DNA from 2 places in the Dehalobacter sp. TBBPA1 genome. Region 2 is predicted to be linked to the other one. Evidence: riboswitches for the same ligand, from Rfam matches in the RefSeq annotation. Region 2 holds a riboswitch; the other holds the start of a gene.

Region 1 (6,868 bases), 1.0 Mb from region 2:
TTTGACATTCTGGGCTGTGGAAACAGCCTTTTCGATTGGCTGCGTGACCAGGTTTTCAATCTCCTGAGGGCCTGCTCCATTGTAGGATGTACTCACGATTGCATAAGGCAATTCCATTTCGGGCATCAAGTCCAGCGGAATACGCGTGAAGGACACAAATCCGAGAATGATGATAATAAAAACAAGCATCAGGACTGTAACAGGGCGTTTTACCGACGTTTCAGATATTTTCACTTCTGAACGCCTCCCCCTGTTTGCGCCGAAGCTGCCGTATCCGTCGTTTCCTGAGCAACCTGCTTGCCGTCAACAGTTACGACTTTGATTTCCGTACCATCCTGCACAAAGTTCTGCCCTTTGATAATGACGATGTCCCCTTCCGTCAGTCCGCCGACGATCTCCGTCTCGGTGCCGCTCTCAAGTCCTGTCGTTACTTCCATCTCGGCTGCAGCATTATCTTTGGCAACATACACGACGTCTTTTCCGCCGTGAAAAATCACCGCATCGGTCGGCACAGCCAGGACATTATCTTTGCCGGCAATGTTTAAGGTCACATTGGCAAACATGCCGGGTTTGATGATTCCGTCTTTATTATCGATATAGGTTCTGAGCGCGTATTTGCCCTGGGCATTGGCTGCAATACTTACACTGTCAATAACCCCTTTGACTTTCACTGAAGCCGCAGGCACTTCAATCTGAACCGACTGGCCGCTGTGCACGCTGTTGATCTCCTGCTCGCTGAGGCTTACTGTAACAAACACTTTATTCAAATCTACCACCCTGGCCGGAGAAACGGCGCTCATCACCATCGACCCAATTTTCACATCGAGCGCTGTAAGGACACCGTCGATCGGCGCCTTGACATCCATATCATTCAGGGCTTTCTGCGCCGCGTCATAAGCAGCCTTGGCCTGAGCCAGCTGGCCTTTATACGTTTCCAGAACCGCATCCGAAGCCGCCACGGCAGCCTGATCAAGCTCCGACTTGCTGACCGCGCCGATTTCATACAGCTGTTTCATATTCTCATAATTCTTTTTACTGTTTTCATAATTGGCCATATTGGTTTCATAGCCGGCCTGCGCCAGCTGATAGGCCGCTGAAGCCTGGTTATAGCTGGACATCAGATCGGTTTTATCAAGGCTGAAAAGTACCTGGCCCTTGCTGACCCGGTCCCCAACTTTGGTATAGACCGCCGCCACTTTGGCCGGGGTACCGACGACCACGGAAGCTTCTTTATCCGCTTCAACTTTGCCGCTTAAGGTAATCGCAGAAGAGATGCTCTGTTTATGTAAGGTCAACGCTTCCACCGGGACATAATTCTGTCTGTTTTGTTCTGCTGCCTTCTTTTCAGCAGCAGATTGTATCGCACCGTAGATTCTTACCCCGACCAGAAGGACAAGCAGGATTGCAATCACGGTAATGATCATTTTCTTCTTCCCAATCGGTTTTTTCAAGTCCGGGCTGCCACCCTGCTCAGACCGTTTCATTTTGAATTTCATTTTTCTACTCCCCCGTAAATCAATATCTTTCTAAGTCTATTCTTTTTGGGACATATTCATGAATGTCGTGGTTGCGGCCGTGGCCGTCGCGACCGACTGGTCAGTCGGCACGTCACCTCTCTTATCTTATCTTCCTTTGTGCCTTGGGTCAATGGGTTCAAGTTAGATATTACCAAATATTTTCTTCCCATAAATGGCAACATTATTTTGTAAATTTTTGGTATTTTATGGTTGTTTTTTTCTTTTTTATATTGCATAATATCTATCAAAGGATCCATTTTGTTTTGGAGGGAAGCCGCTATGTCCAATGATGAGTTTCAGACTATCGTGCTTCGTGAAATCAGAGAAATGAAGAAAGATATTTCTCAACGATTCGATGGTATTAATCAACGATTCGATGGTATTAATCAACGATTCGACGGTATCGACCAACGATTCGACGGTATCGACCAACGACTGGATTCCATGGATCAACGACTCTGTAAGGTTGAACATAAACTGGATGTTGTTGTTGAGCAAACAGCCGGACTGATGGAATTTCGGACAGAGACCAATCATAAATTAGACAAGATCTCAGATGACCAAAAATCGATTATCCAGGTACTTGGCGAACATGAAATTTCCATCAGATCCCTGCAGAGAAGGCCCGTATAAAACAAAGTCTCAATAACAAATCATTTTGATATTAAAAATCTCACGGATTCAAAACCCGTGGGATTTATTTATTATTGCGCTGCGTTTATTGTCTATAGCTATTCCTGCTATCTTTAGCTATCTTTTGCCATTGCTATTACTTCTGTCTGTTACGTCACAAAACCAAGCCCTCACCATCCGAAGCCCATCTGCATATGCTGTAATTAGACTCATAATGAAAGGGCGGGCGGCATGGATAATCCGATCACCGAACGCACACCGCTTGTCATAGCGGCTGAAATAAAGATGATAACCTGCCAAACTAAAAAAATATTGCTTACCAGCGCCATTGAAATCGGCCGTCATTTGCAGGAAGCCAAGGCCATGCTCAAACACGGGGAATGGATTAAGTGGCTGGAAGAGTCCGTGAACTATTCTCGCCGAACTGCCTCCAGGCTGATAAAGCTCTACGAAGAGTACGGGCCTAACTTCCCTGAAGGATCCGACAGCTCAAATGGGACACCAGTGTCCCATTTGACTTATACCCAGGCCCTCCTCTTACTGGGTTTCCCGGCAGAGGAGCGGGAGGAATTTATCGCGCACAATAACGTCGGCAGTATGACGAAACAGGAGCTGCAGCAGGCTCTTAAGGACAGAGATCAGGCCAATCAGGCGAAGGAACAGGCGCTTCAGGAGAATCAAGCACTTAAAAAAGGACTGAAGGCGATCGACAGCACCCTCTCCGAATTAAAGAATGAGCACACTAAGGCTGCATCAAGGCCAACGAATCCGGAGAATGTCAATGCAGAAGCGCAATCTGCCAACAATGCCTCCTCTGCCGGTAACGACCCTTCTGCAACAACAGCCCCTTTTACCCACAACCTTAAAACCGGACATGACCCGGACGCTCACATCAAGTATGTAGAAAAATGCGACGCTTGCTGCAAAACGATCGCCGATACCTTCTTCGATCTGACGACAGCGCTCACCAATCTGGCGCATATCGATCCGAACCTGAAAGAAGAAAAAAGAAAAGAGGCCAATCGTCTGATTGAATACATGGCAGAGACGATTAAAGAGTGGCCGCCCCCTAAGAAGCCGCTTAGAGTTCATTCCTGATTTTTTTTGGGAACCTTTGGACAAGCCAAGCATAGTATGTACCAGACAGTCGTAAGCTGTCAAATAAAAGAGAAAGGAGATGATTGGAATCAAGATTTGCCGGCGTCCCCGCCCCCGCTCATCTTTTGCCTGATCACTGTTAATATTATTATATAAACCTTAATTAAGTTTGAACTATAAAAAATTTAAAAAATAGTACATGTCGTTTCCTGACCTTCTGCTGTGGATGGATAGCTTATTTCAAAAGACGCGTTCTTCTCCTTGTAAACCACAAAAACAGACAGCCCTGGCACTTTTATCTGCCTGATAGCTGTCTGTTTCTTTTAAGGAGGTATTTAGGGCTTGCATCTTTTGAGTTTCTCGCCAAAGTTGTGGCGATCGGCGTTTCAGAGCATTTACAAAAATTGGACAGAAAGAACTCTGAGCTGACGCTGTTTAGACGGTATTTTCTCTTACCTTGTCGACTAAAGAGGCAACATCACTGATGCCCCCTCGTCTAAGAACGTTACGTGACCCTTGCGGTACATATTTTCTCCTCTAAGTGCAAGGTTTAAGGGGTTTTGTCTCTATTCCCTTACACTTAGATTCGCTAAAAGTACTGTCAAACCCTTGTTATTACTAGCTTTTTTTTAGCTAAGCCCTAGTTAGAGGAATTAGATAAATTGTCTTATTCAATCCTATCTCTTATCTTTTCCTTTGCCCTTAGCTCCATTATTTAAATCTGAATTCGGGGCAGTATTCTGAAGGTTCTGTACGTCAACCGTTCCGTCAGCGTTATCGCCTATCTCTTCCACAGTTGTTCCGTCTGTAGAAGATTGATCGTCTGCCGTAGTCACATCCTGATCCCCCTCGATCGCTTCCAGGTTCTCTTCCTCGCCGCTTACGGCCTGATCTTTATTGGCTTTCTTGTAGTCCTTTATGTTCTGAGCTTGCTCTTTCAGGACTTCTTTGGTTTCTTTCATCGTCTCAACTTTGATTTTCTGAACATCTTTTCTGAGGTCCTGCATGTCACTTTTATATGCTTGAGCCTGTGCTACTTTTCCCAGAGCGGCTGCGACGGCAGCCTCATCACCTGAAGCACGAGCTTGTCCCAATTCCGCCTTGGCTGCTGCAAATTCTTGCACAGCTTCAGCATAGGCTACTTTCGCAGCTACATAGGCTTTCATGGCAATGGTGTTCTGAACTTCGGCTTGGATGATATTCTGCATGATTCCAGCCTGTTCTTCTGTCAGACCTCCGGTGATTTTAAGGACGATCTTGTCGGCATCACTTTGGACAAGTTCAATGCTGGCGAGTAGATTGCTGATGACGGTATTTTCTTCTGTGTCAACTGCCGCCGTTTCATCCGTGGCTGTTTCATCCGTAGTTGTTTCTTCAGTGGTAGCTGCGGTGGTTTCTTCCTCGGCAGTAGTGGCATCTGTACCCGTAGTATCCGTTCCGTCAACTGCTTCGGTATCCTCAATGATCTGTTGAACCTGGAAATTGGCTTTCTTTATCGTATCTGAATAGACTTTCAGAACCTGTTCCATCAAATCCAACTGGTTTTGCTCGGACATGATTTCCGCTTCAGCCAGTCTTTCATTCGCAAACTCGACCAGCAGTTCTGCTTTTCCTTCCGCAGAGAAGGTCACGGCCACCTGAACACTTTCAATCATTTGTTCGAGTGAGTACAGCCAGCTGTCCGGCGTTACACCGGCTTCATCGGCAATTTCTTCATCGACTGTATCAGCTGTGGTATCATTTGTAGCATCGTTCGTAGTTTCGTTAGCAGTATCGTCTGTTGTATTCGTAGCATCCTCGCCAGTTGTTATGGTCTCGGATTCAGTTGTTGTAGTGTCACCCGTCACTGTTTCAGCAAAAACATAAGTTGGAGCAACAGCAAAAGTAAAAAGTAAACACAGAACCGATACCAAAATCCTTTTTTTGAACATTTTTTACTCCTTTCAAAACCTTAATTTGTTGTTCTTGCCGTCTGGGGAGAAAAAAATACCTGCTCCAAGTTCTGGAACAGGTACCCTAATTAAGTGTTAATTCAGTTACCCATTCGGCAACCCGGCTGCCATAACCTTTCGGCTTTAGACCCGTGGCTTTGCGTCTCCGCCTTTCGACGGATTTGCCCTTATCGTGTTAATATGGTTATTATAATTCACCAAAAAACTTAATACAACTGTTGACAGGCATTTTGATACCAATGGAGCACAAAGAATAGGACTTTGGTCATATCTATTCGGTCGTTGCCTCAGCCACTGAGGAATAATCACTTAGACTGCTGCCATTATAGGCCTTGATTTTGTAATAGTATGTTTTTCCTGAAGTGAGCCCAGTATTTGTATATTCAAGAGCGGTTACGGTTGCAATCTTGGTATACGTTCCGGTCTCGGAGGTTGCCCTGTAAATATAATAGGACTCGGCATCACTGACGGTCTCCCAGGTCAATTTGATCTGGCTGGAACTCAATGCTGTAGCTGTCAACGTAGCAGGTACGCTTACTGCGTCTGTCTTGTCATACTTCACAGATGAAAAGGCGCTCAAACCATCGCTTCCGTATGCCTGTATCTTGTAATAATAGGTTTTCTCCGCTGTGAGCCCTGTATCGGTATACGAATTGGTCGAAACAGTTTTGATTTTGGTGTAAGTATCTGAGGATGAGGTCGACCTGTAGATATAGTAATAACTGGCACCATCAACGTCATCCCAACTCAGGTGAATTTCTTTTGAATTCAAGGCAGTTGCCTCAAGGTTTGAAGGGGTATCCAACGCATAGTCTGCATCTGTTGTGTCATACGCCCTTGTGGAATAGTCGCTCTCTCCATAGCTGTTATAGGCTTTCACTTTATAATAATAAGTTTTTCCAGCTGTGAGACCATCATCCGTGTAAGAGCTCGTTTGGACGGTATCAATTTTTGTATAGGTCCCGGTAGATGATGTCGCTCTATAAACATAGTAGCCTGTCGCATCGGTTACCGCATCCCAGTCCAGATCAATCTCGATCGGGCTTGAGGCAATAGCAGTCAGATCATCCGGTATGGCAGGTATCTTGCTGCTTGTTCCCGACACCGATGCGACCATACTGTTTAAGACAGATGATGACAGGACATTGGAACTTCCAAATGCGGTAAATGACGATATATTTTGATCCTTAATATAGTTTAAAAGAGAAAGGCTCACCGAACTGCTGACCAGAAAGACTGGCGCATTATTTTTAGCTGCGAGTGCCGAGCCGGTTAATGCATCCGGGTAGTTTTCGCCGGTTGCAGCGTAACAGTTTTTAAAATCCAAGCTACTCGCAAAATATTTGATAATACTGAGGTTCGTTGTGTACCGGCTATCACCGTTCAGTCTTACAGGGGAAGGCAGCTTGTTATAAATGCTGTCGCTAATTGCACCGGTACCTCCGACCACAATCGTAGTCGTGACTTTACTTTTTAAGTAGGAAAGAATATTAGACTGGATCGAATACTTGTCCGTTAGCAGAATCGGATACCCTTTAATCCCGGCTATCGAAGCAATAGACAATGCATCAGGGAAATTGCTCCCGGTAGCAACCACTGCCTGGTCGAAAGTTCCTATCTTTTCCGCTACCAGCAAGGATGTATTATAGCGGTCCGTACCGGCAATTC
Region 2 (6,868 bases):
GGTCAGACTGCGCCCAGCCCGGTCATCAGTACCATGAAATATTTTTGGGACGAATACCTGGCCCTGATCAAAGACATCGACCATCCTCGGGGGGAAGGCCATTATCAAGCAAAGAATAAAATTGGTCTGAAATCATAAGGAGGCTAACCATGACCCACGTTCAACAAACGCATCCTGCTAAAAAAATGATTGATTTTAAAATTAATCATCAATATCTACGGGTCCCTGAAGGCATCACCATTTTGGAAGCCGCCCATAAAGCAAGAGTTCGGATTCCAACTTTATGTCATCTGGATTTGCATGATATCAAAATGGTCAATCAGACGGCTTCCTGCAGGGTCTGCATGGTTGAGCTAATCGATGAGAAGACAAACCGGAATAAACTTGTCCCGTCGTGCGTAACCACCATTACGGATGGAATGGAAGTACTCACGCATACGCTTACAGCGATTACAGCCAGAAGAATGGCGGTTGAACTCCTGTTATCGAATCATCCCAATGAATGCTTTACCTGTCCCAAAAACGGAGAATGTGAGCTTCAGGCCTTAGCTGCAGAATTAGGGGTTCGGCATATCCGCTGGGAAGGTGAACGGATGAATTATCCGAAGGACGTATCCAGTGAGGCAATCGTCAAAGACGCCAACAAGTGCATTTACTGCCGGCGTTGTGAAACGATGTGCAATAAGGTCCAAACCTGCGGTATCCTGTCAGGGATCGGCCGTGGATTTGAAGCCTTTGTTGGCCCTGCCTTTAACATTCCGATGGTAGAGTCTTCTTGTACTTACTGCGGTCAATGTGTTCAGGTATGCCCTACAGCAGCGCTTACGGAAATTAATCATACCGATAAAGTATGGGAAGCTTTAAATGATCCGGATAAATATGTGATTGTCCAAACTGCTCCGGCTATCCGCGTAGCCATCGGAGAAATATTTGATATGGAACCAGGGACGATTGCAACCGGCCAGCTTGTAACCGCCTTAAAGCGTATCGGATTTAACGCAGTTTTCGATACGGATTTTGGAGCGGACTTGACAATTATGGAAGAAGCCTCAGAACTGATCTACCGTCTGCAGAACAATAAAACACTTCCGATACTTACGAGCTGCTGTCCGGCCTGGGTCAAATTTATTGAGCATCAGTTCCCTGAATTGTTGGAAGTGCCTTCCACCTGCAAGTCACCGCATATTATGTTCGGTACAATCGTCAAAACCTATTATGCCGAGAAGAATGGCATTGATCCGGACAATATCGTGGTGGTCTCCGTCATGCCCTGTATTGCCAAGAAAGCCGAGGCCAAGCGTCCGGAACTAACTAAGGATGAGCATAATAACGTCGATATTGTCGTCACGACCCGGGAACTTGGCCTAATGATCAAGGAAGCCGGTCTGGATTTTATCAATCTGCCTTCGAGTGAATATGACAAACCATTGGGTGAAACCACAGGAGCCTCAGTGATCTTCGGAACTAGCGGCGGGGTTATCGAAGCTGCACTCAGGACAGCTTATGAGTGGCTGACCGGTGATGAATTACAGAAAGTTGAGTTCGAGCAGCTCCGGGGAGATGGAGGCTTACGAAAGGCCACAGTTCAAATCGGCGACAAGATGCTACGGATAGGCATTGCCAGCGGGCTCGGAAACGCCCGGACCCTGCTCGAGGAAATCAGGGACGGTAAGAATCAATACGAAGCCATTGAAATTATGGCTTGTCCCGGAGGCTGTGTTGCCGGAGGTGGGCAGCCCTACCATCACGGCAATTTTGAAATTGTCCGCAAGCGTCAGGAAGCCATCTATCAGGAAGATAAAAATAAAAAGATCAGAAAATCTCATGAGAATTCAGAAATCCAAAAACTTTATCAGGAATATCTGGGCCAGCCTTTCAGTGACACTGCCCATAGATTGCTTCATACTCATTTTGAAGAGAGAGAAAGAATCTAATAGTACCGCAGCAAAATATACGCCGAGGCGATCACAATGGATAGAATCATGAACGGAAATCCGATCAGAAAGTATTTTTTGTAGCTGATCGTATAGCCGTTTTTTTCGGCAATCCCTGAGACAATGACGTTGGCCGAGGCACCGACAATTGTGCCGTTTCCGCCCAGGCAGGCGCCCAGAGCCAGAGACCACCAGAGCGGCTGGAGCTGTTCTGGGGTCAGCCCGCCGAGAACCCCGATTTTTTGAATCAACGGGATCATGGTGGCCACGAATGGAATATTATCGACGAAAGCTGAAAAAATAGCGGAAAGCCAGACAATCAGCATCGCCATGACGACCGGTACACCGCCGGTAAGCCCAAGGCTCCATTCAGCAATTTTGTCCAGGACGCCGACTTCGACCAATCCTCCAACTAAAACGAATAATCCGGTAAAGAAGAAGATCGTCGGCCATTCAATCGTCAGAAATACCTCTTCCGGTTCCTCATGGCTCAGCACCATGAGCAGCATGCCTCCGGCCAGCGCAATCGTAGCGGTCTCAACATGGATGACGGCATGCAGCATAAAACCGACAATGGTCAGAGCGAGCACGGCCAGGCTTCTTTTGAGCTGGGCCCAGTCTTTAATATAGTTGTATTCATTTTGCGACAGCAGCAGGGCGATGGATTCCTTATCGGTCTTTAGCTTTTGGCGATAAAGAAAATAAAAGCCCAATAGGGTAACAGCCAAGATCACAATCGTCACAGGTGCCAGGTTCACCATGAAATCCATAAAAGTAAGCTCTGCCGGTCCGGCAATCATGATATTCGGCGGATCACCGATCAGCGTCGCGGTTCCCCCGATGTTGCTGGCTAGAATCTGGGTAATCAAAAAAGGTATTGGGTTTAATTTCAAGGTTTCAGCAATCACAATGGAAACCGGAACGACCAGCAAAACAGTCGTCACGTTATCCAGAAAAGCCGATAAAACGGCAGTCAGTATAGCCAAAGAGATCAGCAGTCTGATTGGATTGCCTTTGACTTTCTTGGCGACCCAAATAGCCAGAAAGCCGAAGACACCGGAACGTCTGGTCAGATCGACAATGATCATCATGCCGATAAGTAAGCCCAGCGTATTCCAGTCGATGTGTTCCACAGCAGTTTCCTGCGGGAATACACCCAAAATAATCAGGAGACAGGCACCGAGGGCCGCGGCGACAGCCCGCGGGATTTTCTCCGTTACGATCAGTGCATACGTAGCTACAAAAATAACAAGGGTCAGAATCAAGGTCATGAATCGTGCACCTCCATCATTAGTGTGGTCAATTTTTATTGGCCTAACCGGTTAGAATATACAAAATAGTTGAAATAAAAAAGAGCAGATCCATAAAAGAAACTGCTCCCCCCTGAGAAGTTCAAAATCCTTGTAGTCTGGCAATCCTGTCAGAATATCCTGGAAATGCATTTGGATTCCATTCATTTTGTATTGCATGCATTTCAAATTCCCTGATTTAGACCCATGACTTTTGCGTCCTTCACTTTCATGAAGTTTGCCCCAACACATTAAAAACCATATTATATTTTATTGAAATCTGAAAAATCCTGATCAACCGGATTGTGTCCAGAAAAGAAGTATAGCATCTTCGTTCATATTTTGTAAAGATCAGTTCGATCTTCTCAAATAATATTCAAAATTCTCGAGTGCCCAGGCATCATGGTACAAATTCCCTTCCCGGGATGCAGGGTCCAAAAGTGAAGTGCAATAGGCTGTTCTTTTTCCATCGGCTAGCTCTTGAAATATTTCGAGGTATTTCCATTTGGCCTTTTTGGCAAAGCTTTCGTTACTGTTGGCTTGCTTGGCCAGCATAAAGCAGGTTTTTATGCTTCTGTTCAGCGTGCAGAGGCTTTGGGCCTGACACTTGTCACAGCCGATGAACTGGGTCATATCAATTTCCACGGTCGTGACAAAGCCGACTTTGAAAGGTGTATAATGCACAATCCTTGGCGATAATTCAGCATCGCCATACCCGCATTCCTCATTCCAATAACCAATCCGGTCAATGAGCTCGGGCCGTAACCCCTGAAGACATCCCGGAATAAAATCCATGATTACATCAATGCCGGCATTTCTTAGCTGAAGATAGGATAGATCATTCTTGACCTGAGGAATGACGGGAGGGAGAAATCTCGGATAAGGGTTATCCCGCATGGTTCCTAAGAGACCCACTTCCGGAAAAGCTTCAAATATTTCCATATACCTGGTCAGCCAGTTTTTGGTCTTGATATAGACATCGCTGTCAATCGTGAAGAAATACTGGTTGGGCTTTCTCTTTCTGAGGTTGTAGTTCAGGACATAGATTGGCCCCCGGTTAACCTTCAAGCGTGTTTTGGATTTAATTCTTTTGTCCTGAAGGCTTTTGATATAATTCCAGGTATCATCTTTGGAGTTGCAGTCGATGATATGCATTTCAAAATCTTCGTCTGAATCCAAAATCTTGTTTAGGTTCTGCATGGTAAGCCCGAGACGGTTGAAGGTAACATAGCTGATAAAAGGAGGAGGGGAGGTGCCGTCTGTCGGGTTCTGTACAGAAGGTTCAATGATTTCTTCCAGGATCCCAGGATCTAGAATCTGTTGAAGGATGGTGGCGTCGTCTAATTCTTCCCAGTCAATGTTTTTTGGAACCGCTTGTTGAGAAATCTCCGTAGCAGGGGTGTCAGCGGCTTCCTGAACAGGGAAGGGGCTGACGCGTTTTTGCAGGGCAGAGGCTTGGGCCTGATTAATGGCTTCAAGAACAAGCTGTATCGCAGTTTTGATCAAAATAGAAGAAAGTTCCTTCATATCATCAGTCCTTTAGGGGAATGGGTTTCAACCAATTCTTTTAAATGTTTAACTGGTCGGGCAGGGACACCGACGGCCATGCAGTATTCCGGGATGTTGCGAGTGACGGCAGCGCCAGCCCCGATGATGCTCCACCTGCCAATCTCTTTTTCGGGGATCACCACAGTTTTGGAACCGATTTCACAACCTTCATGGACCTGCACGTTTCCGGCCAGGGTGACGTCCCAGTATAAAGAGGAGTAATCCCGGACAGCCGTATCGTGGCCAATCCTGCAGCCCGGATTTAAGGCTACGTGACTACCTATCCTGACATCCGTCGACAGAAAACTGTTCCAGCAGATGATATTGCCGCAGCCCAATTGAACGGAGTGGCTTATTCGGGCAGCGGGATGAATCAGGTTGGCAAAATACAGCTGAAAACAGGACAGGCTGGCGATCAGACGGTATTTATCCGTCGGTCTCGCGATCGCACATACAATCCAGAGAGGGTGCCCTGTGTTTTTTTCGAGCCAGTCCAGGTTGCCCAGAACAGGATAGTTATTAATAACCTTTCCTTGTTTGGCCGGAGTTTGGTCGATATAGCCCAACAGGTTCCACTGTTTTTTTTCTGTATTGATATCTTCAACGAGCTCGGTAGCTTCCCGGCCAAAGCCGCCGGCTCCAAAAATGATGAGATCTTTTATAGCCAATGATCACACGCCCAATTCAATTGAAAATTTTGTTGATTTGCTTTTTATTTTTATCTCCCTGATGATGCCGCCTATTTTTTGAACGTCGGACGCTGACATTCTGCCGTGAAGCGGCAGAGCCAGAACACTTTCCGCGACTTTGTTGGCTGTGGGCAGATTGTCTGCGGAGGAGGAAGGAAGACCTTTAAAACACTTAAAATTGCTGCAGAGCGGGTAAAAATATTTTCGGCAAAAAATATTGAAGCTTAACAATCGGCTATAGAGCTCGTCCCGGGAGATACCGTATGCGGCCGGATCAACCCGGATAACAAAATACGGATAATTGGCTGTAATTTCTTCAGCCTCCTGGGAGACGGTTATCCCAGGGACATCAACCAGCACTTGCCGGTACAGGTTGGTAAGATATTTCCTTTGGGTTATTTCAGCTTCCACTTCTTTTAAGAGCAAAATGCCGACAGCAGCCTGCAATTCGTTCAGTTTGCCGTTTATACCCGGTTCGTCCACACTGTAGTCTTCTTTTAGACCAAAATTTCTCAAACACTTGGCTTTCTGCTGGAGGTCCTGATCCCGAAAGATAAGTGCACCGCCTTCGACGGTGTGAAAGATTTTGGTGGCATGAAAGCTGAACATGGTGATATCTCCATAGGCGCCGATCGGTTTATCCTTTATTTTCACACCAAAAGCGTGGGCACCGTCATAAAGTACTTTCAGGTTATGCCTTGCTGCAATCCGGTCAATCTTTTCGACCTCGCACGGATGGCCGAAAACGTGTACCGGCAGGATGGCAGTGGTTTTATTCGTAATCAGGGACTCGATACGGTCGGCATCAATATTGAAAGTGGCTTCTTCAATGTCGCAGAAGACCGGCGTAAGATGATTCCAGGCCAGCGCGTTGGCCGTAGCGGCAAAGGTAAACGGGGTTGTGATGACTTCCCCGGACAGATCCAGGGTTTTGCATGCAATTTGCAAGGCATTCGTGCCATTTGCAAAAACCGATAAATATCGGGTGCCCAGGAAAGCAGCCAGTTTTCTTTCCAGTTCTTGGGCCATCTTCCCGTTATTGCTGAGCTGCCTGCTTTGCCATATTATTTCGAGCATGCTGTAAGTCTCCGCCAAGTCTGGCAGCAAAGGTTCGGTAACATAGACCGGTTCAGAAAAACCATCATTGTTTATCATTTTTTTCTCCCCTGGCAAATATTCAGTTGGCTTTGGATGCATAGAATTGAAAGTTTTCGGTTGCCCAGTCAAGATTGTAGGTTTCCTCCGCAGTGGAGTTACAACTGAATAATGAAGTGCAGTATGGGGAACGGGCACCGCTCTGCAGATCCTTAACTGTTTCGTCAAATTTCCAGTGGTATTGTTCTCGGAATAATTTATTCTGGTTTAATTTCTCGTAGATGGTAAAACAGGTTTCTCCGGTTTTGGTCTC

The links. Region 2 has a riboswitch for cyclic di-GMP ahead of AB3489_RS03400 (SLC13 family permease). Riboswitches for the same ligand answer to the same signal wherever they lie in the genome.
Region 1: linked by a shared signal. The riboswitch ahead of AB3489_RS13110 (DUF5667 domain-containing protein) and the one ahead of AB3489_RS03400 (SLC13 family permease) in region 2 are both predicted to bind cyclic di-GMP.

What each region holds. Positions count from the first base shown of each region.
Region 1 covers NZ_CP162385.1:2,658,041-2,664,908, forward strand. The annotation lists gene AB3489_RS13090 (efflux RND transporter permease subunit) at 1-234, opposite strand, end outside; gene AB3489_RS13095 (efflux RND transporter periplasmic adaptor subunit) at 231-1,496, opposite strand; gene AB3489_RS13100 (hypothetical protein) at 1,797-2,150, shown strand; gene AB3489_RS13105 (DUF3102 domain-containing protein) at 2,382-3,248, shown strand; gene AB3489_RS13110 (DUF5667 domain-containing protein) at 3,926-5,179, opposite strand; cyclic di-GMP riboswitch class I at 5,292-5,376, opposite strand; gene AB3489_RS13115 (cell wall-binding repeat-containing protein) at 5,472-6,868, opposite strand, start outside.
Region 2 covers NZ_CP162385.1:693,038-699,905, forward strand. The annotation lists gene AB3489_RS03390 (NADH-quinone oxidoreductase subunit F) at 1-138, shown strand, start outside; gene AB3489_RS03395 (NADH-dependent [FeFe] hydrogenase, group A6) at 150-1,934, shown strand; gene AB3489_RS03400 (SLC13 family permease) at 1,931-3,205, opposite strand; cyclic di-GMP riboswitch class I at 3,334-3,476, opposite strand; gene AB3489_RS03405 (glycosyltransferase family 2 protein) at 3,575-4,750, opposite strand; gene AB3489_RS03410 (acetyltransferase) at 4,747-5,439, opposite strand; gene AB3489_RS03415 (DegT/DnrJ/EryC1/StrS family aminotransferase) at 5,443-6,612, opposite strand; gene AB3489_RS03420 (glycosyltransferase) at 6,638-6,868, opposite strand, start outside.